DNA from 4 places in the Acidovorax sp. GW835-FHT14G06 genome. Region 2 is predicted to be linked to each of the others. Evidence: predicted binding sites of a transcription regulator. Region 2 holds the regulator's gene; each other region holds the start of a gene.
What was found. The regulator sigma-54, encoded in region 2, starts transcription at its own class of promoters, with help from an activator protein. The targets are predictions, from matches to a motif close to TGGCANGNAANCTGCTTT.
Positions count from the first base shown of each region.

Region 1 (7,573 bases), on a different contig from region 2:
ACTGCTCGGGGTTCATGTAGCTGGGGGTGCCTGCGTGCAGGCGGCGCGTGGCCTCGGGCTCGCGGCCCGACAGGGCCACGCCCAGGTCCAGCACCCGCAGCACGCCGTCGTCGCCCAGGTGCAGGTTGTCGGGCTTGATGTCGCGGTGCACCACCCCTTGCCGATGCAGCCAGCCCAGCACCTGCGCCGTCTGCATCACCACCGACACGGCCTGCGGCACGCCCAGGTGCTGGCGGCCGCGCAGGCGCTGGCCCAGGGTCTGGCCCGCATGCCAGTCATAGAGCAGATAAAACGCACTGGCGCCGGGGCTTGCACCGCCCTGCTCTGGCGGCCAGGTGTTCAGGCGCGCAAGGTGCACCGCCGCATGGCCGGACTGCATGCGCCGGGCCACCCAGGCCTCATGCGCCAGAGTGGCGCGCTCCTGCGCATCGTGCGCGCGGGCGGGCACCAGCGTCTTGAGCGCGTACAGCCGCTGTGTGGCCGGGTCGCGCACCTGGTAGATGCGGTGCACCCCGCTGTCGGCCACCAGCGCGGTCACCACCAGGCCATCCACCGGCTCGCCCACCTTGAGCAACGGTAACACTGGCAAGTGCTGCGCCCGGCGGGACTCATCCTGCAAGGTGGCTTCCAGCGCCCCCTGCACCCGCACCACCAGCGCGGTCACGTTGTCGGTGCTGCCCCGGCGCAGGGCTGCGCGTGTGATCTCCTCGCTCAGCGCCTGGGCGCTGGCGGCACTGGGGGTGTTGGCATCCTGCGGCTGCAGCAGCAACTGGCGCAGTTCACGCTCGGGCAGGCTGCCGTGCACGCCATCGGACAGCAGCACCAGCAGGTCACCGCTGTGCAGTTCGCCCTGGCTGTAATCCACCACCACATGGTCGTCCAGACCCATGGCGCGGGTGAGCTGGTGCGCCAGGTCACGCTGCGCCATCACATGGTCGGTCGTCAGCAGTTGCAGCCGGCCGCCCCGCAGCAGATAGGCGCGCGTATCGCCCACATGGGCCAACGTGTACGACTGGCCGCGCAGCACCACGGCGGTGAGCGTGGTCAGGCCCACGGCGGGCTGGCGGCGCCGGTTCATCGACGCCAGCCAGCCGTTGTGCGCGCTCAGGATGCGGTCCAGCGCCACGGTGGTGTCCCAGGTGTCGGGCGTGGCGAAGTAGTCGTTCACCAGGGTGTTCACCGTGGTCTGTGCGGCTTCTCGGCCCTTGCCTCCGGTGCTTACACCATCGGCAATGGCAGCAATGGCGCCGCGTTCCCGGTCGCGCCCCTGCCCCTGCAACAGGGCGGCAAAGTCTTCATTGACTTCGTTGCGCCCGGCCTGCGAGGTGTGGCCGATGTCCAGTTCAAAACTCATGCACCACCTCCATGCAGGTTCCATGCCCAAGGTGGTGCATGCACGCACCGCGCCGCGCAGCCGAGCCACCCGTCAACACCCAAAACTCCGCCCTCTGCAGGGCGGACAACACCGGATCACCCCACATCAGTGCACAAACTCTGGCACGGGCATTGCTTACCCGAAGCAACGGCCCAGCTGGGCCACGCAATTCAGCGGTGCAACGGCGCACCAAGGGGTTGTATGGACGAAGGCGTCCCCACATGCGGTTTCGATGGAATGTCGGAGCTGCATCGTGTGGACGCCTTTTTTGTTTTTTGCATCGCCCAGGCGATGGAACCGACGGAGTCACGATGAAAAAGCTCAAACTGGTGATGGTGGGGAACGGCATGGCCGGTGTGCGCACGCTGGAAGAGCTGCTCAAGATTGCCCCCGATCTGTATGACATCACGGTCTTCGGGGCCGAGCCGCACCCCAACTACAACCGCATTCTGCTGTCGCCGGTGCTGGCTGGCGAGCAGACCATCGACGAGATCATCCTCAACGACTGGCAGTGGTACGCCGACAACCACATCACGCTGCACACCGGCTTCACCGTGACCGACGTGGACCGCGTGCGCCGCGTGGTGAGCGCAAGCAGCAAGGACGGCGATGTGATCACCGCCGAGTACGACCGCCTCATCATGGCCACGGGCTCCAACCCGTTCATCCTGCCCGTGCCCGGCAAGGACCTGAAAGGCGTGCTGGCCTACCGCGACATCGCCGACACACAGGCCATGATCGACGCAGCCGCCACGTACAAGCACGCGGTGGTCATCGGCGGCGGCCTGCTGGGCCTGGAAGCCGCCAACGGCCTCATGAAGCGCGGCATGACCGTGAGCGTGGTGCACGTGATGCCCTCGCTGATGGAGCGCCAGCTCGATGACGTGGCGGGCAAGATGCTGCAGAAGTCGCTGGAAGACCGTGGCATGCGCTTTTTGATGGGTGCGCAGACCCAGGAGCTGGTGGGCAATGCCGAAGGCCGGGTGGCCAGCGTCAAGTTCAAGGACGGCACCGAAGTGCCCGCCGACCTGGTGGTGATGGCCGTGGGCATCCGCCCCAACACGCAGCTCGCCGAAAAGATGCGCCTGCACGTGAACCGCGGCATTGTCGTGAGCGACACGCTGCAGACCACCACCGACGCCCGCATCTATGCCGTGGGCGAATGCGCGGCACACCGAGGCATTGCCTATGGCCTGGTGGCCCCGCTGTTCGAGCAGGGCAAAGTGCTGGCCAACCACCTGGCCGAGTTCGGCATCGGCCGCTACCAGGGCTCACTCACCTCCACCAAGCTCAAGGTCACGGGCATCGACCTGTTCAGCGCCGGCGACTTCCAGGGCGGCGATAACACCGAAGAGATCGTGATGAGCGACCCCTTTGGCGGCGTGTACAAGAAGCTGGTCATCAAGGACGACAAGCTGGTGGGCGCTTGCCTCTATGGCGACACGGTGGACGGCAGCTGGTACTTCAAGCTCCTGCGCGACGGCCGCAGCGTGACCGACATTCGCGACAAGCTGATGTTTGGCGAATCGCACCTGGGCGACACCGGCCACCAGGGCCAGAGCAAGGCCGCCGCCATGCAGGACGGCGACGAGGTCTGCGGCTGCAACGGCGTGACCAAGGGTGCCATCTGCAAGGCCATCAAGGACAAGGGCCTGTTCACACTGGATGAAGTGCGCAAGCACACCAAGGCCAGCGCATCGTGCGGATCGTGCACGGGCCTGGTCGAGCAGATCATCATGTTCACTGCCGGTGGCGACTACAGCGCCACGCCCAAGACCAAGGCCATGTGCGGCTGCACCGACCACGGCCACCAGGCGGTGCGCGACGCGATCCGCGCCAACAAGCTGCTGAGTATTGGCAACGTATTCCAATTTATGGAGTGGAAGACGCCCAACGGCTGCGCCACCTGCCGCCCCGCCGTCAACTACTACCTCATCAGCACCTGGCCCAAGGACGCGAAGGACGACCCGCAAAGCCGCGCCATCAACGAGCGCAGCCACGCCAACATCCAAAAGGATGGCACCTACAGCGTCATCCCGCGCATGTGGGGCGGCGAAACCACGGCTGACGAGCTGCGCCGCATTGCCGATGCGGCCGACAAGTACAACATCCCTACCATCAAGGTCACGGGCGGCCAGCGCATCGATTTGCTGGGCGTGAAGAAGGAAGACCTGGTCAACGTGTGGAAGGACATTGGCATGCCCAGCGGCCACGCCTACGCCAAGGCGCTGCGCACCGTGAAGACCTGCGTGGGCAGCGAGTGGTGCCGCATGGGCACCCAAGACAGCACGCAGATGGGCAAGGACCTCGAGCGCGCCATGTGGCGCATGTACGCCCCGCACAAGGTCAAGTTTGCGGTGTCGGGCTGCCCGCGCAACTGCGCAGAAGCCGGCATCAAGGACGTGGGCATCATCGGCGTGGACAGCGGCTGGGAGATGTACGTGGCCGGCAACGGCGGCATCAAGACCGAGGTGGCGCACTTCTTCACCAAGCTGAAAACCGCCGAGGAAGTGCTGGAGTACACCGGCGCGTTCTGCGAGCTGTACCGCCAGGAAGGCTGGTACCTGGAGCGCACCGTGCACTACGTGAGCCGCGTGGGCCTGGACTATGTGAAAAAGCGCATTCTCGAAGACCACGAAGGCCGCAAGGCGCTGTGGGAGCAGCTGCAGTTCGCGCTGGACGGCGAGCCCGACCCCTGGTTCGAGTTTGACAAGGCAGCCGTGGACACGCGCCAGTTTGCCCCGCTGACCGCTGCCTGAAGCGCCCGGAGCCCCACACCATGCAACGCCGCACCTTGCTGACCGCCGCCGGCTACACCACGGCCTGGAGCACCCTGGGCATCATGTCGCTGGGCACCGCCCAGGCCCAGGTCACTGACCTGAACGACGCCATCAACAAGGCAGGTCGCCAGCGCATGCTAAGTCAGCGCATGGGCAAGGCCTGGCTGGCGTTGGCGCACAAATCCGACACGCCAGCCGCGCGCGCCGTGCTGGACCAGTCGCTGGCGCTGTTCGAGCGCCAGCTGGGCGAACTCAAGGCCTACGCGCCCTCGCCCACCATCCGCGACACCTACGCCAAGCTGGAATCGGCCTGGACCGACCACAAGGCCACGCTGCTGGGCACCAGCCCGTCGCGCGACGGCGCGGCCGCCTTGCTGCAGGCCGACGCCAAGGTGCTGGCCCTGGCCCACCAGGGCACCGTGCAGTACGAAGCCGCCTCGGGCAAGCCCGTGGGCAAGCTGGTCAACGTGGCAGGCCGCCAGCGCATGCTGAGCCAGCGCATGGCCAAGTTCTGCCTGTCGGCCATGCTGGGGGTGGACACCTCCACCGCCACCACCGAAATCGCCAAGGCGCGCGACGAGTTCATCAGCGCCACCGATCTGCTGCGCAACGCCCCGCAGGCCACCGCCCGCATCCGGCAAGAGCTGCTGCTGGCCGATGGCCAGTGGGTGTTTTTTGACGCCGCATTGCAACGCCTGGGCACCAGCAACAACACCTTCCGCCAGGTGTCTGAAGTGTTTGTGAGCAGCGAAAACCTGCTCGCCAGCATGGACCGCGTGACCGGCCTGTATGCAGCGCTGGGCAGCAGCTGAAGGCCTGCCCTGCAACGGCACCACGCGCGCCCCCGACATCCCACCGAACAACACCAAGGACGATTCCCATGACCACCAACAACCCAACCCTTGAATGGAAGCTGATCTGCCGGGTGGACGACATCCCCGTGCTGGGCTCACGCCGCGTGGCGCGCCCCCAGGGCCTGGACGTGGCCATCTTCCGCAACGACGCCGGTGGCGTGTTCGCGCTGCTGGACCGCTGCCCGCACAAGGGCGGCCCGCTGAGCCAGGGCATCGTGTTTGGCACCCATGTGGCGTGCCCCCTGCACAACTGGACCATTGGCCTGTGCGACGGCCAGGCCTCGGCGCCCGATGAGGGCTGCACGCCGAAGTTTGCCGTGAAGGTGGAAGACGGCGCGGTGTACCTGGACGCGAGCGAGCTGGCGACGGTGGCCACGGATTTGACGCGCCCCATCGCAGGGCCTGCGCGCAGGGCGGTGGGTGTGTGAGCGGTGGAGAGTGTTGCGCCCAAGGTGCCGCATACGTATCCGGCGAGGACACGACAACACTATCAAAACAATAGCTGACAGCGCAACATGCACTAGCGCCTGAGGCCAAAACAACCCCAACCACGCCATGCAAGAAACCAAATCCACCTGCCCCTACTGCGGCGTAGGCTGCGGCGTGATCATCGAAAGCACGGGCGCCCAGATTACCGGTGTGCGCGGCGACCCCACACACCCCGCCAACTTTGGCCGCCTGTGCACGAAGGGCTCGACCCTGCACCTCACCGCCACCAGCCCGGTCACCCTGCAAACCCGCCTGTTGCACCCCCTGCGCCGTACGCAACGCGGGGAGGCCGCACTGCCCGTGACCTGGGACGCCGCACTGACGCTGGCGGCCGACCGGTTCGCCCACACCATCGCCCAGTACGGCCCTGACGCCGTGGGCTTCTACGTCAGCGGCCAGTTGCTCACCGAGGACTACTACGTCTTCAACAAACTCGCCAAGGGCCTGATCGGCACCAACAACATCGACACCAACTCGCGCCTGTGCATGAGCAGCGCTGTGGCCGGCTACAAGCAAACGCTGGGCGCCGACGCGCCGCCCGCCTGCTACGACGACGTGAACCACGCGCAGTGCCTGTTCATCGTGGGCAGCAATGCGGCCTGGGCCCACCCCATCCTGTTCCGCCGCATCGAAGACGCACGCGCCGCCAACCCGGGCATGAAGGTCATCGTGGCCGACCCGCGCCGCACCGACACGGCGGGCATGGCCGACCTGTTCCTGCCCATCCAGCCCGGCAGCGACGTGATGCTGTTCAACGGCATGCTGCACATCATGCTGTGGGAGGGCTGGGTCGACACCGCCTACATCGCCGCCCACACCACGGGCTTTGACGACCTCAAGGCCCTGGTGCGCGACGCCACGCCCGAGCGTGTGGCGCAGACCTGCGGCATCAGCGTGGCCGACCTGACCACCGCAGCCAAATGGTTCGCCACCTCCAAAGCGACCCTGAGCCTCTACTGCCAGGGCCTCAACCAAAGCAGCAGCGGCACGGCCAAGAACGCCACACTCATCAACCTGCACCTGGCCACCGCGCAGATCGGCAAACCCGGCGCGGGCCCCTTCAGCCTGACCGGCCAGCCCAACGCCATGGGCGGGCGCGAAGTGGGTGGGCTGGCCAATTTGCTCAGTGCCCACCGCGACCTGGCCAACCCGCAGCACCGCGCCGAAGTCGCCGCGCTGTGGGGCGTGGCCGATGTGCCATCCAAGCCCGGCAAAACGGCGGTGGAGATGTTCCAGGCCGCTGCCGACGGCGAGATCAAGGCCCTGTGGATCGCCTGCACCAACCCCGCGCAAAGCATGCCCGACCAGGCCACCGTGCGCCGCGCCCTGCAGCGCGCCGAGTTTGTGGTGGTGCAAGAAGCCTTTGCCACTGCCGCCACCTGCGCCTTTGCCGACCTGCTGCTGCCCGCCACCACCTGGGGCGAAAAGACCGGCACGGTGACCAACAGCGAGCGCCGCATCTCGCGCGTGCGCACTGCCGTGCCCGCACCCGGCCTGGCGCGCCACGACTGGGCCATTGCGGTGCAGTTTGCGCACCAGCTGGAGGCACGCCTGCGGCCTGGTGCACCCACGCTGTTCCCCTACGCCACAGACGCGGCCGATATGGGCGCAGAAGCCGTGTGGAAGGAGCACCGCGAAAGCACACGCGGGCGTGACCTGGACATCACGGGGCTGTCCTGGGAGATGCTCGAAGCCCAAGGCCCGCAGCAGTGGCCACTGGAGGATGGCACCACCACCGGCAAGGCCCGCCTGTACGAAGATGGCGTCTTCCCCACCGCCGACGGCCGCGCGCGTTTTGCTGCGCATGCATGGCAACCCACCGCCGAGCCCCGCGAATCGCGCTACCCATTCAGCCTGACCACGGGCCGGCTGCGCGACCAGTGGCACGGCATGACCCGCACCGGCACGCTGGGCCGCCTGTTTGGCCATGTGGCCGAACCCAGCCTGCAGATGCACCCACAGGACATGGAGCGGCGCAAGCTGGCCAGCGGCGACCTGGTGCATGTGACCAGCAAGCGCGGCTCCATCGTGGTGCCCGTGCAGGCCGACACCACGCTGGGCCTGTCGCAGGTGTT
Region 1 covers NZ_JBXAGA010000015.1:35,638-43,210, reverse strand. The annotation lists gene AC1Q64_RS21995 (bifunctional protein-serine/threonine kinase/phosphatase) at 1-1,354, opposite strand, end outside; gene nirB (nitrite reductase large subunit NirB) at 1,687-4,134, shown strand; gene AC1Q64_RS21985 (type IV pili methyl-accepting chemotaxis transducer N-terminal domain-containing protein) at 4,155-4,967, shown strand; gene nirD (nitrite reductase small subunit NirD) at 5,036-5,437, shown strand; gene AC1Q64_RS21975 (nitrate reductase) at 5,565-7,573, shown strand, end outside.
Region 1: nirB (nitrite reductase large subunit NirB) is a predicted target of sigma-54. The motif match lies at 1,496-1,513, and genes of this name have one in related genera.

Region 2 (7,573 bases):
TGACCACCGCAGGGTCTCGTACCCGGTAGGCCTCCAGGGTGGACCTGCCCAGGGTTCCGCCTACACAGAACGCCACAAACGCGGCGCACAAGCAGAGGATCGTGAGCAGCCGGTCATTCGATACAGCCGCCCAATACAGCGAAAAGGCCAGACACGCGAGCACCAGCAGGGTAAAAGGCACCTGAAACACCAAGGTCCAGCGGCGCCGGTAGAGCATGATGGGCTGAGGCTGCATGCGCTTTCTCCTGTGGAATGGGCACTATTGTCCATTGTGCCTTTGGCTGTGGGACCGCCTCTGGTGGCAGGTCCGGCGCCTTGCGGCTGGCGCACCCGTAAAATCCGCCGATGCTCACAGCCAAAAATGAATTGCTCGCTGCGCTCGCAGCCGAGCTGGAAAACCTGTCCCCCGGCGCTGGCGCCAAGGCGGCATTTGAATCTCCCAAGGTGGCGGCCCATGGCGACTTCGCCTGCACCGCAGCCATGCAACTGGCCAAGCCCCTCAAGCTCAACCCGCGCGCACTGGGAGAGCAGCTCAAGACCGCACTCGAAGCCACGCCTGCCTTTCAGCGCTGGGTGTCCGCCATCGAAATCGCGGGCCCTGGCTTTCTGAACATCCGCCTCCAACCCGCCGCCAAGCAGGAAGTGGTGCGTGAGGTGCTGGCTGCGGGCGAGCGCTTTGGTTACCAGGCCAGCAATGGCCAGCAGGTGCTGGTCGAGTTCGTGTCGGCCAACCCCACGGGCCCGCTGCACGTGGGCCACGGCCGCCAGGCCGCGCTGGGCGATGCCATCTGCAACCTGTTCAGCACCCAGGGCTGGAAGGTGCACCGCGAGTTCTATTACAACGACGCGGGCGTGCAGATCGACACTCTGACCAAGAGCACGCAGCTGCGCGCCAAGGGTTTCAAGCCCGGAGACGACTGCTGGCCTACCGACAGCGACAACCCGCTGGCCAAGAACTTCTACAACGGTGACTACATCGCCGACATTGCCGAGGCCTTCAAGGCCAAGGCCACCGTCAAGGCCGACGACCGCGAGTTCACGGCCAATGGCGATGTGGAGGATTACGACAATATCCGCCAGTTTGCGGTGGCCTACCTGCGCAACGAGCAAGACAAGGACCTGCAGGCGTTCAACCTGCACTTTGATGAGTACTACCTGGAATCGAGCCTGTACACCAGCGGCCGCGTCGAGGCTGCCGTGAACAAGCTCGTGGCCAACGGCAAGACGTATGAGCAAGACGGCGCGCTGTGGCTCAAGAGCACCGACTACGGCGACGACAAGGACCGCGTCATGCGCAAGCAGGACGGCACGTTCACCTACTTCGTGCCCGACGTGGCCTACCACATTGCCAAGTGGGAGCGCGGCTTCACCAAGGTCGTCAACATCCAGGGCACGGACCACCACGGCACCATCGCCCGCGTGCGCGCCGGCCTGCAGGCGGCCGATGTGGGCATTCCGCAGGGCTACCCCGACTACGTGCTGCACACCATGGTGCGGGTGGTCAAGGGCGGCGAAGAGGTCAAGATCAGCAAGCGTGCGGGCAGCTACGTCACGCTGCGCGACCTGATCGAGTGGACCAGCAAGGATGCGGTGCGCTTTTTCCTGCTCAGCCGCAAGCCCGACACCGAGTACACCTTCGACGTGGATCTGGCCGTGGCCCAGAACAACGACAACCCGGTGTACTACGTGCAGTACGCGCATGCGCGCATCCAGTCGGTGCTGCGCGCCTGGCAAGAGGCGGGCGGTGGTGATGTGGCTTCGCTCAAGGATGTGGACCTGTCCGCGCTGGAGGGCCCTCAGGCCCAGGCGCTGATGCTGCAGCTGGCCAAGTACCCCGAGATGCTGACCGCCGCCGCAGATGGCGAGGCGCCGCACGATGTGACGTTCTACCTGCGCGACCTGGCCGCCAGTTACCACAGCTATTACGATGCCGAGCGCATCCTGGTGGATGACGAGGCGGTGAAGAAGGCGCGCCTGGCGCTGGTCGCCGCCACCGCCCAGGTATTGCACAATGGCCTGGCCGTGCTGGGCGTGTCGGCCCCAGCCAGAATGTAAGCAGTTACTACCAATATGAAAAAGCAACAGACGGGCGGGACCATTGTCGGCTTCATCGTCGGGGTCATTGTGGGCCTGGGCGCGGCGCTGGCCGTGGCCGTGTATGTGACCAAGGTGCCGGTGCCCTTCCTGAACAAGGGCAATGGTCGGGGGGCAGACATGGACGCAGCCGAATCCCAGAAGAACAAGAACTGGGATCCGAACTCGCCGCTGTATGGCAAGAATCCGGCACGTCCTGCCGCGCCACCGGTTGCAGCCGCCGCATCGTCTCCTGCATCGGCACCTGCCCCCGAGGTGCGCGCTGCCGCCTCAGCGGCCAAGCCTGCAGCGAGCAAGCCAGAGGCCAAAGCCGACGCCAAGGCCGAGAGCAAGGCAGGCGCCGATCCGCTGGGCGATCTGGCCGTGGCCAAGGCAGCGGCCAAGGGCAGTGTGGACCCGTTTGACTACTTCGTGCAGGCGGGCGCCTTCCGCACCCAGGCCGACGCAGACGCCCAGCGCGCCAAGCTGGCCATGCTGGGCTGGGAGGCCCGCGTGAGCGAGCGTGAGCAAAATGGCCGTGCGGTCTTCCGGGTGCGCATCGGCCCCTTCACCAAGCGTGACGATGCCGAGGTGCTCAAGGAAAAGCTCGATGGCGCCGGGCTGGAGTCGGCGCTGGTGCGCGTGCAGCGCTGACAGGCCTGCCAAAACGGCGTCAACGCCAGGGCTGAACTTTTTGTAAAGGGATGTCTCACATCCCCCATACCTGAACCAGGAGAGTCTTTGTCATGAAACGCCGTGAGTTTTCTTTGTCCGCCGCGTCGGCGGTTGCCGCTTCTGCCCTGACGCTGCCAGTGGCCAACCCCGCCATGGCGCAAGCCCGCCAGTTCAAGGAGGGCAAGGACTTCAAGCGGCTGGACAAGCCCGTCGCCCCCGATGCCCCCGCTGGCAAGGTCGATGTGATCGAGTTCTTCTGGTACAGCTGTCCCCACTGCAACGCCTTTGAGCCCACGCTGGACGCCTGGGTCAAGGCCGCGCCCAAGGACCTCTCCATCCGCCGCGTGCCCGTGGCGTTCAACGCCAGCTTTGTGCCCCAGCAAAAGCTGTACTACACACTCGAAGGCATGGGCAAGCTCGACGCGCTGCACGCCAAGGTATTCCGCGCCATCCATGTGGAGAAGGCCAAGCTCGCCAAGGACGACGAAATCCTGGCCTGGGTGACCCAGCAGGGCGTGGATGCCGCCAAGTTCAAGGAAGTCTATGGTTCCTTCAGCGTGGCCAACCAGGTGCGTCGCGCCTCGCAGCTGCAAGATTCGTATGGCGTCGAAGGCGTGCCGTCCATGGGCGTGGCGGGCAAGTACTACACCGACGGCACGATGGCTGGCAGCATGCAGACGGTGCTGCAAGTGGTCGAATACCTGGCGGCCACGGCGCGCAAAGCCTGACAAGGTGCCGACTCTGTCGGCAAGCTGTTCCAAAAGCCCGCTGATGCGGGCTTTTTTTCGGGGTGGGTACTATCGGGTGGCTACAATCATTGCAAGATTCGTGCCCTATGACCCACCGCCTACTCCCCCTCCTGTTGCTCGCAGCCCTGACCGGTCTTGCGGGTATGGCACACGCCGAAAAGGCCGACCGTGCCAAGCCCATGAACATCGAGGCCGACGCCCTGCGCCACGATGAACTCAAGCAGACCAGCGTGTTCTCGGGCCGCGTGGTGATGACCAAAGGCACCATCGTGTTGCGCGGTGCGCGGCTGGATGTGCGCCAGGACGCCGACGGTTACCAATACGGCGTGGTCACGGCCGAGGCGGGCAAACGGGCGTTTTTCCGCCAAAAGCGCGACACCGTAGCTGGAGTGCCAGACGAGTTCATCGAAGGCGAGAGCGAGGTCATCGAGTACGACGGCAAAGCCGACAACGTGCGCTTCATCACCCGCGCCGAACTCCGCCGCTACCGTGGGTCGGTACTGAACGACGAGATCACCGGTGCCGTGATCGTCTATAACAACCTCACCGACGTGTTCACGGTGGACGGCCAGAGGGCACCAGCGTCGTCTGCTGCCGCAGGCGACACGCCAGCGTCCGGTGGCCGCGTGCGTGCCGTGCTGGCGCCCAAAGACCCGCCGTCCGGCGCGGCGGCCCCAGCCGCAGTGCCTGACGCGCCCGCACCGGCGCTGCGCCCCAGCAACAGCCTTGGCGGCGGCGCCAAGTGAGCGGGCCCGCTGTGAGTACTGGTCCTGATACCCGGGCTGATAACCGCCTGGGGCCCGATTCCCAGTCGGGCAGCCGCCTGGAGGTTCAGCACCTGGCCAAGTCCTATGGCAGCCGCAAGGTCGTCAAGGATGTGTCGCTGGTGGTGCAAAAAGGCGAGGTCGTGGGGCTGCTGGGCCCCAACGGCGCGGGCAAGACCACGTCCTTCTACATGATCGTGGGCCTGGTGCGCAGCGATGCGGGCGACATCCGTATCGACGGCCACTCGGTGGCCCACATGCCCATCCACCGCCGCTCACGGCTGGGGCTGTCGTACCTGCCGCAGGAAGCCTCCATTTTCCGCAAGCTCACCGTCGAAGAAAACGTGCGTGCAGTGCTGGAGCTGCAGCGTGCCGACGACGGCCAGCCGCTGACGCGCGACGCCATCGAGGAGCGCCTGACGGCCCTGTTGCAAGAGCTGCGTGTGGACCACCTGCGTGCATCGCCTGCCCTGGCCTTGTCCGGTGGCGAGCGCCGCCGCGTCGAGATCGCCCGCGCCCTCGCCACCCAGCCGCGCTTTATCCTGCTGGACGAGCCCTTTGCGGGCATTGACCCCATCGCCGTGATCGAGATCCAGCGCATCATCGGCTTCCTCAAGGCACGCGGCATTGGTGTGCTGATCACCGACCACAACGTGCGCGAGACGCTGGGCATCTGCGACCACGCCTTCATCATCAGCGACGGCCGCGTGCTGGCGCAGGGCACCCCCTCCGAGATCGTGGACAACGCCGAAGTGCGCCGTGTGTACCTCGGCGAACACTTCAGGATGTAGACATGGCCCCCACGCTTGTCACTTTGTGTACTGCGCTGCCTCCTGAGGGGGCTTTCGCGCCTTGGGGCGGCCCGGCGGCGCAGCACTGTGCCCCCACGCTCCCCGCTGCGCGTGGTTCGCTGCCCCCCAAGGGGGCTTTCGCGCCTTGGGGCGGCCCGGCGGCGCTCAATCAATGAAGCCTGGACTCTCGCTGCGCGTCTCGCAGCACCTTGCATTGACCCCCCAGCTCCAGCAGTCCATCCGGCTGCTGCAGTTGTCCACGCTCGAACTCTCGCAGGAAGTCGAGCAGATGCTCGACGAAAACCCGTTCCTCGAACGCAATGCCGACGAAGCACCGCGCGAGGAGTTTGGTCTGGAAGCCGCCGATACGCCCGCGCAGGCCGACGACTACGGTGCCGATGATGCTATGTTTTCAGGAGCTGTCAGTGCAAACAGTACCAGCACTGAGAGCCAAAACGAGGCTGAAATCCCCGGTGGAGGCGCCGACGAGCCCGACTGGAGCGGCGACGGCACCGTTGAGATGGCGCCCAACGACGCCGAGTGGGGCGGCGACGCCCCGGCACGCACCCGCAACGATGCGGAAGGCGACGGGGCCGACGCTACCGAGCTGGCCCGCTCGCAAGAATCGCTCACCGCCTTTCTGCACCGCCAGGCGCTGTCGCTGCGGCTGTCTGAAGTGGACACGGCCGCGCTGCGTTTTCTCATCGAATCGCTGAACGACGATGGCTACCTCGAAGAGCCGCTCGAAGAGCTGGCCATCAGCCTGGCCGGGCCCGACGATCTGGAGCAGATTGAGGAGCTGGTGCACCGCTTCACCGTGGCCCAGCGGCTTCTGCAAAGCCTGGAGCCTGTGGGCGTGGGCGCGCGCAACCTGGCCGAATGCCTGACGCTGCAGCTCACGGCCCTGGCCGCCGACGAAGACAGCGATGCCGACCCGGACACGGTGCGTACAGCACTCTCGATCTGCCAGCAGCCGCTGGAGATGCTGGCCCGCCGCGACATCCGTCGCCTGACGCTGCTGTGCAGCGAAGGCGGCGCCAGCGGCGAAGAGCGCACGCGTGCCGCCATGGCGCTGATCGCACGGCTGGAGCCCCGCCCCGGCCGCCGCTTTGCCGATGTAGAGCGCAACATCATCATCCCCGACGTCATCGTGCGCAAAGCCGGGCGTGCCAATGGGCACAGCGGGCAGCACAACTTCATCGTGCAGCTCAACCCCGACGTGATGCCGCGCCTGCGCGTGCACGACATCTACGCTGGCGCACTGCGCGGCCACAAGGGCGGCGAGGGACATCAGGGCATGCAGCAGCGCCTGCAGGAGGCGCGATGGTTCATCAAGAACATCCAGCAGCGCTTTGACACCATCCTGCGCGTCTCGCGCGCCATCGTCGAGCGGCAGAAGAACTTCTTCACCCACGGCGAACTGGCCATGCGCCCGCTGGTGCTGCGCGACATCGCCGACGAGCTGGGCCTGCACGAGTCCACCATCAGCCGCGTGACCACCGCCAAGTACATGGCCACACCGATTGGCACCTACGAGCTCAAATATTTCTTTGGCTCGGGTCTGGGCACCGAGACCGGCGGCAATGCATCGAGCACCGCCGTGCGCGCGCTCATCAAGCAGTTCGTGTCTGCCGAAAACCCCGCCAAGCCGCTGTCCGACAGCCAGATTGCCGAGATGCTCAAGGAGCAGGGCATCGAGTGCGCACGCCGCACGGTGGCCAAGTACCGCGAGGCGCTCAAGATCGCGCCGGCCAATCTGCGCAAGGCGTTGTAGTGCTCAACGCATTGAAGAGCATAAGCCTCCCTCAACGCCCTGAACGCAGGATGCTGACGGATTACTTGCGCGCCATGAATACCGCGTCATACGCCTGGGGTGTGAACCCGGCGATTTTCTGGCCGTTGGTCAGCAAGACTGGCACACCTCTGGCACCCAGTTGCTTGAACGCAGCCTTGCCAGAAGGCGTGTCGATGTCCAACTCCCGGTAGGCGATGCCCTTGTTAGTCAGATAGGCCTTGGCCGCCTTGCAGTAACCGCACCAGGTGGCCATATAAAGCACCACATCGCCTCGTGCGATTGCGACCTGTGGGGTGTCGGGGGTTGCTGCTTGGGGAGTGGAGGCCGCGCCTGGCACCACGCTGACTGGCAGGTTTTCCAGCTTCATCGTTTTCTCTACGGCTCCAGTCACCGGTGGCTGGTCGCTGTAGACCACCCTGCCGTCTACTCCCACTGATTTGTAGAGTGTTTGAGCGTTGGCAGCCAGAGGCATCACTGCCAGCGCCAGGGTGGTCAGCAGGGTCCGAACAAAAAGGCGCATGAGGGGGCTCCGGTAAAATCCACTGCCCGAGAGCATACGAGACAGTGGCGCCCGGCTCACAGGACTCGTGCGCAACACCCCCATGCAGCGGCACGGGCGCCACGGTGTGGATGGGCTGGTGACCCCCGCGTGCTTCTCATCGGGTGCCTGGAAGGCAGACATTGTCTGTCGCGCAATGCGCTATGTCCGCCGTTGGTACCCGTCCC
Region 2 covers NZ_JBXAGA010000009.1:16,020-23,592, forward strand. The annotation lists gene AC1Q64_RS16565 (hypothetical protein) at 1-235, opposite strand, end outside; gene argS (arginine--tRNA ligase) at 346-2,055, shown strand; gene AC1Q64_RS16575 (SPOR domain-containing protein) at 2,071-2,727, shown strand; gene AC1Q64_RS16580 (thiol:disulfide interchange protein DsbA/DsbL) at 2,820-3,476, shown strand; gene lptA (lipopolysaccharide transport periplasmic protein LptA) at 3,584-4,243, shown strand; gene lptB (LPS export ABC transporter ATP-binding protein) at 4,255-5,052, shown strand; gene AC1Q64_RS16595 (RNA polymerase factor sigma-54) at 5,225-6,826, shown strand; gene AC1Q64_RS16600 (glutaredoxin domain-containing protein) at 6,888-7,367, opposite strand.

Region 3 (7,573 bases), on a different contig from region 2:
GGGTTGACGGGCAGGCCAAACTGCTGTGACACCGCCAGCAGCTTGGCACGCGCCTCGCTGCGGCGTGATAACGGTTGCCACAGCGGCTCGGTGCCCAGCAGCACGTTGTCCAGCACCGTGAGGTTGTCGGCCAGCGTGAAGTGCTGATGCACCATGCCAATGCCCGCCGCCAGCGCCGCACGCGGCTGGCCGGGCGGCAGGGGCTGGCCGAAGACTTCGACGCTGCCTTCGTCGGCCATGTAGTGCCCGAAGAGTATGGACATCAGCGTGGACTTGCCCGCGCCGTTTTCGCCCAGCAGGGCCAGCACCTCGCCGCGCGCCAAGGTCAGACTGATGCTGTGGTTGGCGACGAGCTTTCCAAAACGCTTGGTGATGCCCGACAGTTTCAGGACGGGGGCGTTGGTGGAGGCCATCTACTTCCACGCCGCCAGAAACGCCCGCAACACCTTGGCCGAGTTGGCGGCAGCCAGGCCCATGAAAGTGCCCATTTCGTTCTCGCCATCACCACCACCGGCGAGATCGCTCAGCGACCGGAAGGCGATGTAGGGCACGCCGTTGCTGTGGGCGACCATGGCGGTGGCGGCGGTTTCCATGTCGAGCACGTTGGCCTCGAAGGTCTTGAAGGCGTATTCGCGGAAGGCCTTGTTGTCCACAAAGGCCTGGCCCGATACGCCGTTGCCGCCTACCACCAGCTGCGGGCGCTGCTTCAGGCAGGTGGCGGCCAGGCAGTGCTCCAGGCCCACGTTCTGCAGGCTGAGGGCGGTGGCCAGCATCTTGGGGTCAGCCTCGAACCAGAACTTCTTGCTGAGCTGGGGGTTGGCAGCCGATCGCACCTCCACCGGGCGCGGGTGCATCATGCCAAAGGCGGGCATTGTCAGCTCGCTTTTCATCCACGCGGGGGCGCTGTACTGGCCGGGTCGGTCTTCACGCGCCATCAGCCATTCCATGTACTGGCCCCACTGCGCGGGCACTGTGACGTCGCCAATGTGCAGGCTGGGGTTGACACCGCCCGCGATGCCGCTGAACACCACGTGGCTCACGTGGAAGCGGTCCAGCACCAGCTGCGTGTTCATGGCCGCGTTGGTCATGCTGATGCCGGAGAGGAACACCACCACAGGCTTGCCTTCGAGCGTGCCGGTGGTGAACTCCACGCCGTTGATGCTGTGTTTGGCGGGCTGCTGCACCTGGGGCAGCAGCACGTTCAGCTCGGGCGCAAAGGCGGAGATGACGGCGATGCGGGGTGTATCGTCCAGCCGCACGGCTGTTTTGCCAGGCGAGGTGGCGGCACAGCCCGCGACCACGGCGGCCAGGGCCAGGGCGCCCAGCAGGCGGGTGCACCGGGTTGTCAGAGTCGGCTTGGTGGTGTGGTGCGAAAACATGGTGGGTGAGCCAATAGCGGTGAACATCAAAACAAACAGGCCACCGCTTTGCTGGGGTGGCCTGTGCACAGAAGTTGAGGACGCGGGCACGGCGCCCGCTGCATCCGGTGCTTACTTGGCCGTGGACTTGGGCTGGCTGTCGTCCACCTTCACGGTGAACTTGCCGGCCAGGATGTCGGCCTCCTTGGCTTTGACCTTGGCGACGATGTCGGCAGGCACTTTCTTCTCGAACGTGCCCAGTGGGGCCAGTTCCGAGCCCTTGTGTTTCATCATGGAATACGGGCCGTAGTCCTCGGGTGTGAATTTGCCTTCTTTCACCAACTTCAGCGCACGCTCAATGCTGGGCTCCATGTGCCACAGGGCCGATGCGACCACGGTGTCGGGGTACTGCTCTTGTGTGTTGATCACGTTGCCGATGGCGAGCTTGCCTTTTTCCTTGGCCGCGTCGCTCACGCCAAAGCGCTCGGCGTAGAGCACGTCGGCGCCCTTGTCGATCATGGCGAAGGTGGCTTCCTTTGCCTTGGGTGGGTCAAACCAGCTGTTGATGAAGGTGATGGTGAACTCGACCTTGGGATTGGTTTCTTTGGCGCCTGCCATGAAGGCATGCATCAGGCGGTTGACCTCGGGGATGGGGAAGCCGCCCACCATGCCGATCTTGTTGGTCTTGGTCATGCCGCCAGCCACCATGCCGCTGAGGTACGCGGGCTCCTGGATGTAGTTGTCGAACACGCTGAAATTGGGCGCCTGCGGCTTGCCGGAGGAGCCGAGCAGGAACGAAGTCTTGGGGAAGTCCTTGGCCACCTTGCGGGCGGCGGCTTCTACCGCAAAGGCCTCGCCCACGATGAGCTGGTTGCCGCCGGTGGCGTACTCGCGCATCACGCGCTCGTAGTCGGCGTTGCTCACGTTTTCGCTGGCCTTGTATTCGATTTCGCCACGTGCCTCGGCGGCCTTCAGCGCCTTGTGGATGCGGCTGACCCATTGCTGTTCAAAAGGCACCGTGTAGATCGCCGCGACCTTGATCTTGGACTGCGCGAAGGCCAAAGAGGGCGCCATCGCCATGGCGGCCGAGAGGGCCATGGAGGTGCAGAGCAGGCGTCCGGTGAAGATGCGGCGAGTGGTCATGGTGGGGGTCCTTCAGACAAGCGAACAAAGGGTTGGAGGTGCCTTTGTCCTAGCAAGGAGCGCGCCAGTAGGCCCCCCGGACTGCGGCAAACCGCTGGCAAGTCTGCCAGAGGAAAGCCACCAAGTGGTAAAAATTTGCGGACGTGGGAGCGCAGCCATGAAAAAAGCCACCGCCGGGCACAAAGGCCCTCCTGCGGTGGCTGGTGCATGACCAGGCGGCTGTGCGCTTATTTGGTGCCAAAGATACGGTCACCCGCATCGCCCAGGCCCGGCAGGATATAGCCGTGGTCGTTCAGCTCGCGATCGATGGCGGCGGTGAAGATCGGCACATCGGGATGCGCCTTTTGCAGCGTGGCCACACCTTCGGGCGCAGCCAGCAGGCAGACGAACTTGATGGAGCGGGGGTTGAGCTTTTTCAGGCGGTCCACACAGGCGGCCGCGGAGTTGCCGGTGGCCAGCATCGGGTCCACCACGATGATGTCGCGCTCGTCCATTTCGGACGGCATCTTGAAGTAGTACTCCACCGGCTGTAGCGTGGCCGGGTCGCGGTACAGGCCGATGTGGCCCACGCGCGCGCCGGGCACCACGTTGAGCATGCCGTCCAGAAACCCGTTGCCCGCACGCAGGATGGACACCAGCACCAGTTTCTTGCCGTCGATCATCTTGCCGGTCATGGTCTCCAGCGGGGTTTCGATCTGGACATCCTGCAGCGGCATGTCGCGGGTCACTTCGTACGCCATCAGCGTGGAGAGTTCTCCGAGCAGGCGGCGAAAGCTGTTGGTGCTGGCGTCCTTCTTGCGCATCAGCGTGAGCTTGTGCTGGACGAGGGGGTGGGTGATGACGGTGACGTTGCTCATGGGGAACCTGAAAGGAGAAGGGCAGAGGCCTCAGTGCCGGTGCACAGGCACGCTCTGCCACACAGTGGGTAAAAAAGTGGGGGCTAGTCTGCCAGAAACCGTGCCAGGCGCGACAAATCGACGTTGCCGCCACTGATGAGGATGCCGACACGCGCGCCATGGATGTCCACGTTGCCGTGCTGGGCCCCGGCGAACGCGAGGGCGCCCGTGGGTTCGACCACGATCTTCATGCGCTCGGCAAAAAAGCGCAGGGACTCCACCAGTTGCTCGTCGGTAGCGGTGACCATGTCGTCGGCCAGGTGCTGGATGATGGGGAAGGTGAGCTGGCCCAGGGCCTGGGTCTGTGCGCCGTCGGCAATGGTGTGGGGCGTGGGGATCTGCACCACGTGTCCAGCTTTGAACGACTGCTGGCCGTCGTTGCCCGCCGCAGGCTCTACGCCCACCACCCGGCATTGCGGCGCCAGGGCCTCGGCTGCGAGCAGGCTGCCGGCCAGCAGGCCACCGCCGCCCACGCAGACGAAGAGGTAGTCCAGGTCGGGCACTTCTTCAAAAAGCTCTTTGGCGGCCGTGCCCTGGCCAGCGATGACATGGGGGTGGTCGAACGGGGGTACCAGCGTCATGCCGCGCTCCAGCGCCAGGCGGCGGCTGATGGCCTCGCGGTCTTCGGTGTAGCGGTTGTAGGTGACGACCTGGGCGCCGTAGTCGCGCGTGGCGGCCATCTTGGAGGCTGGGGCGTCCTCGGGCATGACGATGGCGGCGGGCATGTCCAGCAGCCGGGCTGACAGCGCAATCGCCTGGGCGTGGTTGCCAGCAGAGAAGGCGAGCACGCCGCGCTCGCGCTGCTCGTCGGTGAACTGGGCCAGGGTGTTGAACGCACCCCGGAACTTGAAGGCGCCGGTGCGCTGCAGGTTCTCGCACTTGAAGAACAGCTGCGCGCCCAGCCGCTCGTCGGCGGTGCTGGAGCGCAGCACGGGTGTGCGGTGCGCCATGCCCTTGAGCCGGTGCGCGGCAGCGGCCACATCGTCGTAGGTGGGTGGGGTCAGGCTGGGCAGCGTCATGGTGGCGGCATCCTTGTGGACAGGGCTGGAAGACGGCCATACCTGGCCCAGCCCTTGAAGCCTGATGATAGCCCTTTGCCTCACCATTTCAAGCAAAAGGGCTTGCAAGCGCTAGTGCTGTATGCCTGGGCAGCTATACATTTTGATGTGGCACATGCCTGTGAGCCCAATACCACGGGCCGCATGGCGCGGCCCGGTGGCGGTCAGCCCAGCTCGCTGAACCGCTGCAACGGCGTGAGTGCCGGGAACTCGCCCACGCGTTTTTGCTTCATGGCTATGACCGATTCGCGCACATGCTGGTTGCTCCAGATGGCGCCTTGCAGCCAGCCCATCTGGCGCAGGCTGTCTTCCACGCTGTGGTCGCGCGCGTAGTTCACCGCCTGCTTGGTGCCCCAAATGGCCACCGGGGGCTTGGACGCGATCTCCTTGGCGCACTGCAGCGCGGCGGCCAGCATGGCTTCCTGGGTGTCGAAGACCTCGTTGACCAGGCCGTAGCCCAGGGCCTTGGCGGCGCTCAAGCGGCGGCCGGTGTAGGCCAGTTCTTTCACCACGCCGAGAGGGATGAGCTTGGGCAGGCGTTGCAGCGTGCCCACGTCGGCCACCATGCCGATGTTGATCTCCTGGATGCAGAAGAACGCGTCGGCCGTGGCATAGCGAATGCAGCCTGCGGTGACCATGTCCACCGCTCCGCCGATGCAGCCGCCGTGGATGGCCATGATGACGGGGATGCGCAGGTTGTCGATGCGGGTGAAGGTGGCCTGCATGTCCGTCAGCAGGTCAAAGATGGCGGCACGGCCCTCGGGGCTCTGGTCGTCCATCGTGATGGCGCCGCCAAAGGTTTCCAGCGCCATGCCCGCGCTGAAATGTTTGCCGGTGCTGCTGATGACCAGCGCCCGCGCCGCGCCCGCCTGGTGCAGCTGTGCCAGCACCGCGTCCAGCTCGCGCCAGAAGGTGGGGTGCATGGTATTCATGGCCTCGGGTTTGTTCAGAACCAGATGGGCCACATGGTCAGTGATGCTGAGGGAAAAGCAGGTGAGGGTGTTCATGGGGTGCCACTGTAGACCGGTGTGCGCAGGCCCGGTCGTCGCCTGGGTGACTGGGCTTGATTTCAGGCAATTTTGGCTGCATGCGCTAGTGCATCATGCTCGGGTAGCTATCAAAAAGAGAGTGATTGGGGCTGGCGTTGTGTCGCCAACGGGGTCGGTGGTTCAGGCGCTCAGTCCCCGCCACCACCACAACCGCCGCCGTCTCCCCCGCCATCCCCGCCGCCGTCACTGCCTGCATCCGAACTCTCGGCGCCGCCAAAATCGCCCGAGCTGCCGCTGTAGCTGCCGTCCGAAAAACTGGTGCCGCAGTAGCTGTCACCGCCGCTGCCGCCCGCGTCGCTTTTGCGGGCAATGTCGGAGCAGTCGGGCACGTAGCTGAAGCCTCCTGCAATCGCGAACTTGGCGTCCAGCGCAAACAGCAGGGGCAGGCGGCTGGGCGCCTTGGGGTCGATGGACTCTTCCTTGCACACCCAGTACCAGCAGCGGCGCAGGCCATCGTTGTGGCGCGCCTTGTGGCCCAGCGCCTCGGCGGGGGTGTGGTGCAAGAAGAAACCCAGGGCGTTCTGGCACCAAAGTTTGTAGGCCTGCGTGTGCAGGATGAACTCGTGCCACAGGGCATCCACCGCCTTGGAAGGCATGGCCACAAACTGCTGGTTGCTGCGCAGGCAGGCCATGAAGAACTGGCGCAGGCCCCGCTCGACCAGCTCACAGTCGCGCGTGCTCAGGTGGGGGTAGGTTTCGCGCAGTTTGCGCTGCAGAAAGCGGGGCAGGGGCGCCTCGCGGATGTAGCGCTGGCGCACTGCATTGGTCCACTGGATCACCAGCGCAGTGATGATGACCGTGGCAATAAAGTACAGGACCCAGGGCCAGCGCAGGCGCCAGGCGCCTGCAAATATGCCGAGGATGGCCGCCACCCACACGCCAATCGCCAGCAGTATGACCTTGCCGCCCCAGCGCAGCAGGACGTTTTCGATGCGTGTCATAGTCCCTCCTTCTTTTTGTTGTTGTGTTCTTCGATTTCACGGCAGTCATGTGACTGATTTGTGACGAATCGCGCAGTGTCGTCACACAGTCACAGGCGCCTTGTGATGCGCTTTGGCAGTGGAGGCAAGCCGCCAGGGACACAAGCTGTCGTGGCGCCGGTCTGTGACACCTGGCGCCGTATCACTGATGTCAGCGGCGCTTGCTGCCGCCGCCAAAGATGCCGCCGAGCACGCCCCGCAAAATCTCCTTGCCGATCGTGGTGCCCATGGTGCGCACGGCGGACTTGGCCATGGTCTGCGCCAGGCCGTCGCGTTTGCCGCCGCGCGGGCCGGTGCTGCCAAACAGCACATCGTTCAGCCCGCCCAGCAGGCCGCCGCCTTCTTCGGCGGGCGCACCGGTGGCCACCTTGCCGTTGCCCCCGCCCGCTGCGTTACCCGCCTGCTCGCCGGCTTCGGCGGCGCGACCCTTGAGCTTTTCGTAGGCCGACTCGCGGTCCACCACCTTTTCATACACGCCCGCGACCAGAGAACCGGCCATCAGGGCCTGGCGCTGCTGTGGTGTGATGGGGCCCAACTGGCTGCCCGGAGGCAATACAAAAACGCGTTCGGTCACGCTGGGGCGGCCCTTGGTGTCCAGAAAGCTCACCAGCGCCTCGCCCACGGCCAGCTCGGTGATGGCGGTTTCAATGTCCAGCCCCGGCTTTTGCCGCATGGTGGTTGCCGTCGCTTTGACGGCCTTCTGGTCGCGCGGGGTGAAGGCGCGCAGCGCGTGCTGCACGCGGTTGCCCAGCTGGGCCAGCACGCTATCGGGGATGTCGAGCGGATTCTGGGTGACGAAGTAAACCCCCACGCCCTTGGAGCGCACCAGTCGCACCACCAGCTCGATGCGCTCGATGAGCACCTTGGGCGCCTCGTTGAACAGCAGGTGGGCCTCGTCGAAGAAGAACACCAGCTTGGGCTGCTCGGGGTCGCCAATTTCGGGCAGTTGCTCGAACAGCTCGGACAGCATCCACAGGAGGAAGGTGGCATACAGGCGCGGCGAGTTCATGAGCTTGTCGGCAGCCAGGATGTTGACCACGCCATGGCCGTCCACGGTCTGCATGAAGTCCTGGATGTTGAGCATGGGCT
Region 3 covers NZ_JBXAGA010000007.1:341,814-349,386, reverse strand. The annotation lists gene AC1Q64_RS14990 (ABC transporter ATP-binding protein) at 1-413, opposite strand, end outside; gene AC1Q64_RS14985 (5'-methylthioadenosine/S-adenosylhomocysteine nucleosidase) at 414-1,379, opposite strand; gene AC1Q64_RS14980 (BMP family protein) at 1,491-2,501, opposite strand; gene upp (uracil phosphoribosyltransferase) at 2,729-3,358, opposite strand; gene AC1Q64_RS14970 (threo-3-hydroxy-L-aspartate ammonia-lyase) at 3,442-4,416, opposite strand; gene AC1Q64_RS14965 (enoyl-CoA hydratase-related protein) at 4,620-5,462, opposite strand; gene AC1Q64_RS14960 (glycine-rich domain-containing protein) at 5,633-6,445, opposite strand; gene AC1Q64_RS14955 (helicase HerA-like C-terminal domain-containing protein) at 6,636-7,573, opposite strand, start outside.
Region 3: AC1Q64_RS14980 (BMP family protein) is a predicted target of sigma-54. The motif match lies at 2,551-2,568, and genes of this name have one in related genera.

Region 4 (7,573 bases), on a different contig from region 2:
ATCATGCGCAGCATGCCCAGTGGCTGCACGCCCGAGCCGGCCGGGCCGTCGGTGCCCAGGATCACGCGGTGTGGGCACTTGAGTTCGATGGCCGCCCGCGCGGCCTGGATGGCAATCTTCTCGTTGCCGTTGTGCACCAGTTCGATGGCGCGGGACGACTTCTCGCACAGCTCGCACACATGCTTCCAGGGCAGCGAGGTGTGGCCGCCGTTGATGTGGCCGATCACGTCGGCATCGGCCTCCAGCACCACGTCCTTGTCGATCAGGCCCGATCCCGGGATGGACGGGCCGCCCGTGTGGATGGTGCTTTGGATGCCGTGCTTGCGCGCCCACGCCACCATTTGCTGGGCCTCGTAGCCCGCCTTGACGGAGCCCAGGCCCACTTCGCCCAGCAGCGTCACGCCGGCGTCGGCCAGGTCCTTGAAGTCCTGCTCGGTCATGCCTTTCTCGATGACCGGGGCACCTGCAATCACCTTTACGCCACCGGGGCGGAAGTTGTCGAACGAGCGCTGCGCGGTGATGGCCAGCGCCTTCAGGCCCACGATGTCCTTGGGGCGGCCGGGCAGGTGCACTTCACCGGCCGAGACCATGGTGGTCACGCCGCCGTTCATGGTCGAGTCGATCCAGCCGATCTGGTTCTGGCGCGGCGTCCAGTCGCCGAACACAGGGTGCACATGGCTGTCGATCAGGCCTGGCGCCACGCAGGTCTGGCGTGCGTCGATCACGGTGTTGGCGTGGTCCGTGTCGCACTCCTTGTAGCGGCCCACGGCCACGATGAGGCCGTCGTTCACCACGATGGTGTCGGCGTCGAGGATGGGGCGGTCCAGGTCGCCCGACAACAAAAGACCGATGTTCTGGATGACGACCTTGCCCGACTTGCCGCCTGCTGCTGCTTCTGCCATGGATTCTCCTCGTGGGGTGTGACACAGGTCCCATCGGACCTCGCTAAGAAAAATCGTTATGTCTGTGGGGCTCGTGTGTGGCGAAGGGCCATCAGACGGTCGCCTTGCCCTTGGGCAGGCTGGGGCCGGGCGCCACGGTGCGCAGCACGCTGTCGATGACGAAGGACTCCCAGTGCGCCAGCGCATCGGGCGTCTCCAGGTCTTCGCCCAGAAAGGCCGACAGCGTGTGCCGGTTGGACATGTAGAAGTAGCCCGTGGCGGCAATCAGCAGGTACACATCGCGCGCTGAAACGTCCTTGCGGAACAGGCCCTGCGCCTGGCCGCTTTCGAGTACGCGGCGGATCACCTCAATGGCGGGCGACGAGTATTCACGGGCGCGCATCGACTTGGAGATGTGTTTGCCCTTGTGCAGGTTCTCGGTGTTGAGCAGCGTGATGAACTCGGGGTTCTTGCGGTAGTAGCCCACCACAAAGCGGATCACGGCCTGCAACGCCTCCACCGGTTGGGTGGTGTCCAGGTCGAGCTTGGATTCCGCATCGTTCATGCGCCGGTAGGTTTCCTCCAGCACCTCGATGAACAGGCCTTCCTTGCTGCCGAAGTAGTAATAGATCATCCGATCGAAGGACTTGGCCGCCTTGGAGATCTTCTCCACGCTGCCGCCTTCGTAGCCGTAGCGGGCAAACACCTTGGTCGCCGCCTTCAGGATGTTGTCGCGCGTGGTCTGTGCGGCCTGCTCGCGCACGCCCGTCTTGCGGGCCGATGTGGAACGGGTGGACGCGGTCCGGGTCTTGGTGGGAGTGGCAGACATGGCGGGTCCTGGTGGATGACGCTGGCCCTGCAGAGCGGGCCAGCCGGGGATCACTGCTCTGCGAACGCGCGTTCGATCACGAAGTCGCCGGGCTTCGTGGTGTTGCCTTCCTTGAAGCCACGCTCTTCCATCATGTGCTTGAGGTCGCGCAGCATTTCGGGGCTGCCGCAGATCATCACGCGGTCTTCGGCGGGGTTGAGCGCGGGCAGGCCCAGGTCGCGCGCCATCTGGCCGTTTTCGATCACGGTGGTCACACGGCCCTGGTGCTTGAAGGGCTCGCGCGTCACGGTGGGGTAGTACTTGAGCTGCTTGGTGACCATCTCGCCCAAGAACTCGTGCTGCGGCAGCTCCTGCGTGATGTAGTCGTGGTAGGCCAGCTCCTTCACCTCGCGCACGCCGTGCACCAGGATGACTTCCTCGAACTTCTCGTAGGTCTCTGGGTCGCGGATCAGGCTCAGGAACGGGGCCACGCCCGTGCCGGTGGAGAGCATGTACAGGCGCTTGGCGGGCAGCAGGTAGTCGATCAGCAGGGTGCCTGTGGGCTTCTTGCCGACCACGATGGTGTCGCCCACCTTGATGTGCTGCAGGCGCGAGGTCAGCGGGCCGTCGGGCACCTTGATGGAGAGGAACTCCAGATGCTCTTCGTAGTTGGGGCTCACGATGCTGTAGGCGCGCAGCAGCGGTTTGCCGTTTTCGCCGCGCAGGCCAATCATCGTGAAATGACCGTTGGAGAAGCGCAGCGCGGTGTCGCGCGTGGTGGTGAAGGAGAAAAGGCGGTCCGTCCAGTGGTGGACCGTCAGTACGCGTTCGTCAAGAAAGGCGCTCATGGTGCGTTAGATGGAAAAGTTGGAAGCAAATAAGGAATTTGGCTGAAGAGCAGGGCCACATGCGCTCTACAGCGCAATGTTCAGGCCTGAAAGCTTGTGGCTCACAACCCTCCATTGTTCCGCATCTGGCAAAGCCGCTTTTCTTTTGGTGATTGTGGGGAGCGGGGGCGCCAGCTTTTTGTTGAACTGCAGAAAGACTTCCATCCCTTCGGGCAGGTCGTCTTCTGCATAGATGGCGTTGGCCGGGCACTCCGGAATACACACCGCGCAGTCGATGCATTCGTCGGGGTCAATGACCAGGGATGGAACCTGCTCAAGGTCTTTTCGGGGTCGCGCAAGTCCCTTCTCGGGGTGGGATGCAAGGCGCGGTGTGCAGCCAATAGCCCGTGCTTTTGGCAAGCGCCGCAACGCTGCAGACCACCCGAAAAGGCACTTGCCCGAAGGGTTGGAATGAAATCGGGTGATTGGACGCCCCGGCCGCTTGCATGGGCATGAGCCCATGCGGCGCATCCGAAGCATCCACTCATCCCGATTGCATTCCAACGCGATCCCCGAAAAGACCTTGAGCAGGTTCCCAGGCCCCTCCTTGAAGCAATCAACAGGGCACACATCGACGCAGTCGGTGTACTTGCACCGAATGCATGCGTCCGTCACAACGTGCGTCATTTTGGGGCTCCTTGTGCACCATTTTTGGGGGTGCGAAAACACCATTGCAGAGTCTGGTTGATTCCGCTACATTGACATTAGATGTAGTGTTCACAACATTTAAGTTAAGTGAATGCTACACAAAATGCAATGCGCGTACAAGCACCTGCAACAATGCAATGAATGGGTTGCCACGATGACTGAACACACCAAGACCGATGGGCTGCCGGGCATGGACGCGCCAGATCTGCCGCAGGTGCTCGAGCGCGCCCGGCCCCGTAACGAGCGCATGAACGCCGCCAAGGTAGAGTGCAACGCGTGCCCGGTGCTGTGCCAGATTTCCGAAGGCCGGGCAGGCGCGTGTGACCGTTACGCCAACCATGCCGGCGTGCTCGTGCGGCTGGATCCGGTGGTGCTGCTGCGCAAAACCCTGGAGGCAGGCGAGGCCACGCTGGTGCCGTTTGTGAGCCGCGCAGGGACTAGCGATGGGCAAGAGGGTGCCGACGCAGAGTCTGCGGTCGCGCCGCAGCCCTGGTCTGGCGACTTGCTGTTGAGTGAAGAGGTTTTTGTCACGGGTGTGGGCTCGTCCACCACCTACCCCGACTACAAGCCTGCGCCCTTCATCGTGGGTTCCCAGACCGATGGCGTGGACATGGTCACCGTGGTCACCGAGGGCATCTTCAGCTACTGCAGCTTCAAGGTGAAGATCGACACCGACCGCTTCCTCGGCTCCGAGCAGGCCAACGTGCGCTGCAAGGGCGAGGTGGTGGGCCATGTGACCACGGCAGAGTACGGCTCGCAGATGCTGTCGCTGGGCGGTGTGCACCACCTCACGGGTGGCACCAAGAAGGAGGGCCGCATCACCGCCGAGATGATGCAGGCGTTGGGCAACAAGCAGGCCGTGGAGTTCACCATCGACGGTGGCTCGCAACTGGTGATCCAGGCGGGGCGGGCGCCCATCGTCAACGGTGTGGCCGAACAGCGCATGCGTGTTGGCTGCGGTTCTGCGGCCATTGGCATCTTTGCGCGCCAGTTCTTCGGCCATGCGGACGAGGTGGTGGTGGTGGATGACCACATCACCGGCGTGCTCACCGAGCACCAGGCGGGCCGTTGCCTCGACATGAAGCCTTCGGGCATCCAGATGCGCGGGCGCAAGTCCACACCGGGCCGTTACTTTCAGGTGGCCAACCCGGGCACCGGCTGGGGCGGCACCGACATTGCCGACCCGCTGTCCATCATCGAGGGCTGGGACGAATCCGTGGCCTGGCCGGGGCTGCGCTTGTTGATGACCTCCACCACCGGCGAGCATGCCTCCTGGTACGTGCTGGACGAGCAACTCCATCCGGTTGAATCCGAGATGCCTGCCGAGGTGCGCCGTATCGTGGACCGCATTGGCGAAAACTGCGAGCCCTCGCTGGCCTCCGTGCTGTTCCTCGGCGGAGCCGGCGGCAGCCTGCGCGCAGGGGTCACCGAGAACCCGGTGCTGCTCACGCGCTCCATCAAAAACGCGCTGGTCAACGTGACCTGTGGCGGTGCCCCTGCCTATGTATGGCCTGGCGGCGGTATCACCGTGATGGTAGACGTGCTGCGCATGCCGGACAACAGCTTTGGCACCGTGCCCACGCCCGCCATCGTGGCGCCCATCGAGTTCAGCATGCGCCGTGCGGACTACGAAGCGCTGGGCGGGCACACCGAACAGATTCGCAGCCTGCGCGACGTGCTGGAGCGCGGTGCGTGGCACAACGATGGTGCACCGCAGGCGCGCGTCTGGCAGACCTTGCCTGCCGCCAATCCGTGGCCGTTGGGCCGCCCACCTCTGCTGGGCTGAGTGGGTCGCTCTGTGAACGCCTGCCGCAAGCTCTTGTCCGATGGCCGCTGGCATTTCCAGCATGGGCCGATGGACCTCATCCTCCAGGCCGAAGGGGAGCGCAATGCCGTAGTGCAGGCGCATGAATGCGCATGGCAACGCTTTGACCGGCTGTTGCAGGAACTGGTGAGTGAACTCCCGGGTTTGCGGGCGCCGGTGGGCGAACGCTGTGGTGTGCAGGGCGTGGTGGCGCGTCGCATGTGGGCTGCTTGCAGTCCTTACCGCACGGGCTTCATTACATCAATGGCGGCAGTGGCAGGCTCGGTGGCGCAGGAGATTCTGGCGTGCTATGACCAGCCTGGCATTGACCGCGCCTGGGTCAACAACGGGGGCGACATTGCGTTGCACCTGGCGCATGGCCAGTCGGTCACGGTGGGGGTGTACGCTGACATCGCTGCACTGAACGCCGCACAGTTGCGCAACGGCCTGGTGCTGGATGGGCAGATCCGCATCGACAGCGCCATGCCGGTGCGTGGTGTGGCCACCAGTGGGTGGCGCGGGCGCAGCCAGTCGCTGGGTATTGCGGACAGTGTCACGGTGCTGGCGCGCACGGCGGCGCAGGCCGATGCGGCGGCGACCATTGTGGCCAATGCGGTCGATGTGCAGGACGCGCGCATTGGTCGCATGCCGGCGTGGCAAGTGCGGGACGACAGTGACCTGGGTGCCATTCCCGTCACTGTGGACGTTCCTGCCTTGCCCGAGGAGCAGGTTCGCAGGGCCTTGCATCAGGGGTTGCAAAAAGCGCAAGAATTGCAGTCCGGCGGCCTGCTGTGGTTTGCACTGCTGGCGTGCCAGGGGCAGTTCGTGGCGACCGCAGCACCACAAGCCCTGGCGGGTGCCGTGTGGCTCCCACACGCAGTGATGGAATCGGAAGTTGGTTCAGTATTTGCTTAACGAATTGCACAGGTTTACAGAATGATCCAGATACGACGCGTTTTCACCCATCTTGAGGAAATCCGGCACGAATTCGGGCCGGTGGCCGATGTGCCGTTGCTGCGTGGTGCCATCGGCGCGGTGCTGACCAACCCCTTTGCGGGGCGCTACGAGCCCGACATCCTCCCCATGATGGACGCGCTGCAGGACGTGGGGCTGGACATGGCCCAGCGCCTCCTGAAGGCCATGGCGGTGCCTGCCGAGCGCATCGAGACCTATGGCAAAGGCGCCATCGTGGGCGCGGCCGGCGAGCTGGAACACGGCGCGCTGTGGCATGTGCCCGGCGGCTACGCCATGCGCGAACTGCTGGGCTGGAAGGGCGACCGCAACGCCTACGCCAAGGGTCAGGCCGAAGAGAAGACCGGGCAACCCGCGAATGCGCTGTCTATCGTGCCCTCCACCAAGAAGGTGGGTGGCCCCGGTGCGGCGCTGGACGTGCCGCTCACCCACATCAACGCCAGCTATGTACGTAGCCATTTCGACGCGATCGAAGTGCGTGTTCCGGGCGCGCCCTCCGCTGATGAGATCGTGTTCATACTTGCCATGACCACGGGCCCGCGCATCCACGCCCGTGTCGGAGGACTCAAGGCGGCAGACATCAGCCAGTGGAACGGCTTGCGCTGAGCCGCGCGCCGACCCGCACACCATCGAACAAGACAAGATCCCAAGGAGTCAAAAAATGCCAGCCAAGATTCGAAAGATCATCGTCCAGACCGACGAGGTCCGCGTGGAAATGGGGCGTGACGTTCAGCCCCCGGTGCGCAAGGCGCTGGCCATGGCCGTGATCGAGAACCCCTTTGCCGGACGTTATGTGGAAAACCTCGACGAACTCATCGCTATCGGTGAGGAGCTGGGAGGCCTTCTGGGCGCCCGCTGCGTGCAGGCCCTGGGCATTGCCCCGGGCGATGCGCACAGCTACGGCAAGGCCGCCATCGTGGGCGAGGCGGGCGAGCTGGAGCACGCCGCCGCCATCCTCCACCCCAAGCTGGGCGCACCACTGCGTGTGGCTGTCGCGAAGGGTGCCGCGTTGGTCCCATCCAGCAAGAAGATGGGCGGCCTCGGCACGGCCATCGACGTGCCCCTGGGCCACAAGGATGCGGCTTACGTGCGCAGCCATTTCGACGCCATGGAAGCCCGTGTAGCCGATGCCCCGCGGGCCAATGAAATCGTGGTGGCCGTTGTCGTGACCGACAGCGGACGGCCGTTGCCACGTGTCGGCGGCCTCACGGCCTCTGAAATAAAAGGCGTTGACGGCCTGCGCTGAGCCCGGCGCGCGTACAACATACACCTGTCCTGTCTCACCCCCCGTTCGATCTCTCTCCAACCATCCTTCAGGAGTCTCCCCATGACGATGCGACGAAACCTCATGCGTGCCACGGCTGCGGCTGCATTGGCCCTTACCCTGGCCCCTGTTTTTGCCCAAGGCGTGATCAAGATTGGCGAGGTCAACAGCTACAAGGCGCAGCCCGCTTTCCTGGAGCCCTACAAGAAAGGCATGGAGCTGGCGGTCGATGAGATCAACGCTGCGGGCGGCGTCAATGGCAAAAAGATCGAACTGATCACGCGCGACGATAACGCCAACCCCGGCGAC
Region 4 covers NZ_JBXAGA010000006.1:130,044-137,616, reverse strand. The annotation lists gene AC1Q64_RS12210 (amidohydrolase family protein) at 1-902, opposite strand, end outside; gene AC1Q64_RS12205 (TetR/AcrR family transcriptional regulator) at 994-1,710, opposite strand; gene AC1Q64_RS12200 (ferredoxin--NADP reductase) at 1,761-2,537, opposite strand; partial or broken gene AC1Q64_RS12195 (ferredoxin family protein) at 2,604-2,837, opposite strand; partial or broken gene AC1Q64_RS12190 (ferredoxin FdxA) at 3,111-3,203, opposite strand; gene AC1Q64_RS12185 (6-hydroxynicotinate reductase) at 3,379-5,010, shown strand; gene AC1Q64_RS12180 (UPF0280 family protein) at 5,023-5,943, shown strand; gene AC1Q64_RS12175 (amino acid synthesis family protein) at 5,965-6,606, shown strand; gene AC1Q64_RS12170 (amino acid synthesis family protein) at 6,662-7,246, shown strand; gene AC1Q64_RS12165 (ABC transporter substrate-binding protein) at 7,328-7,573, shown strand, end outside.
Region 4: AC1Q64_RS12185 (6-hydroxynicotinate reductase) is a predicted target of sigma-54. The motif match lies at 3,317-3,334, and genes of this name have one in related genera.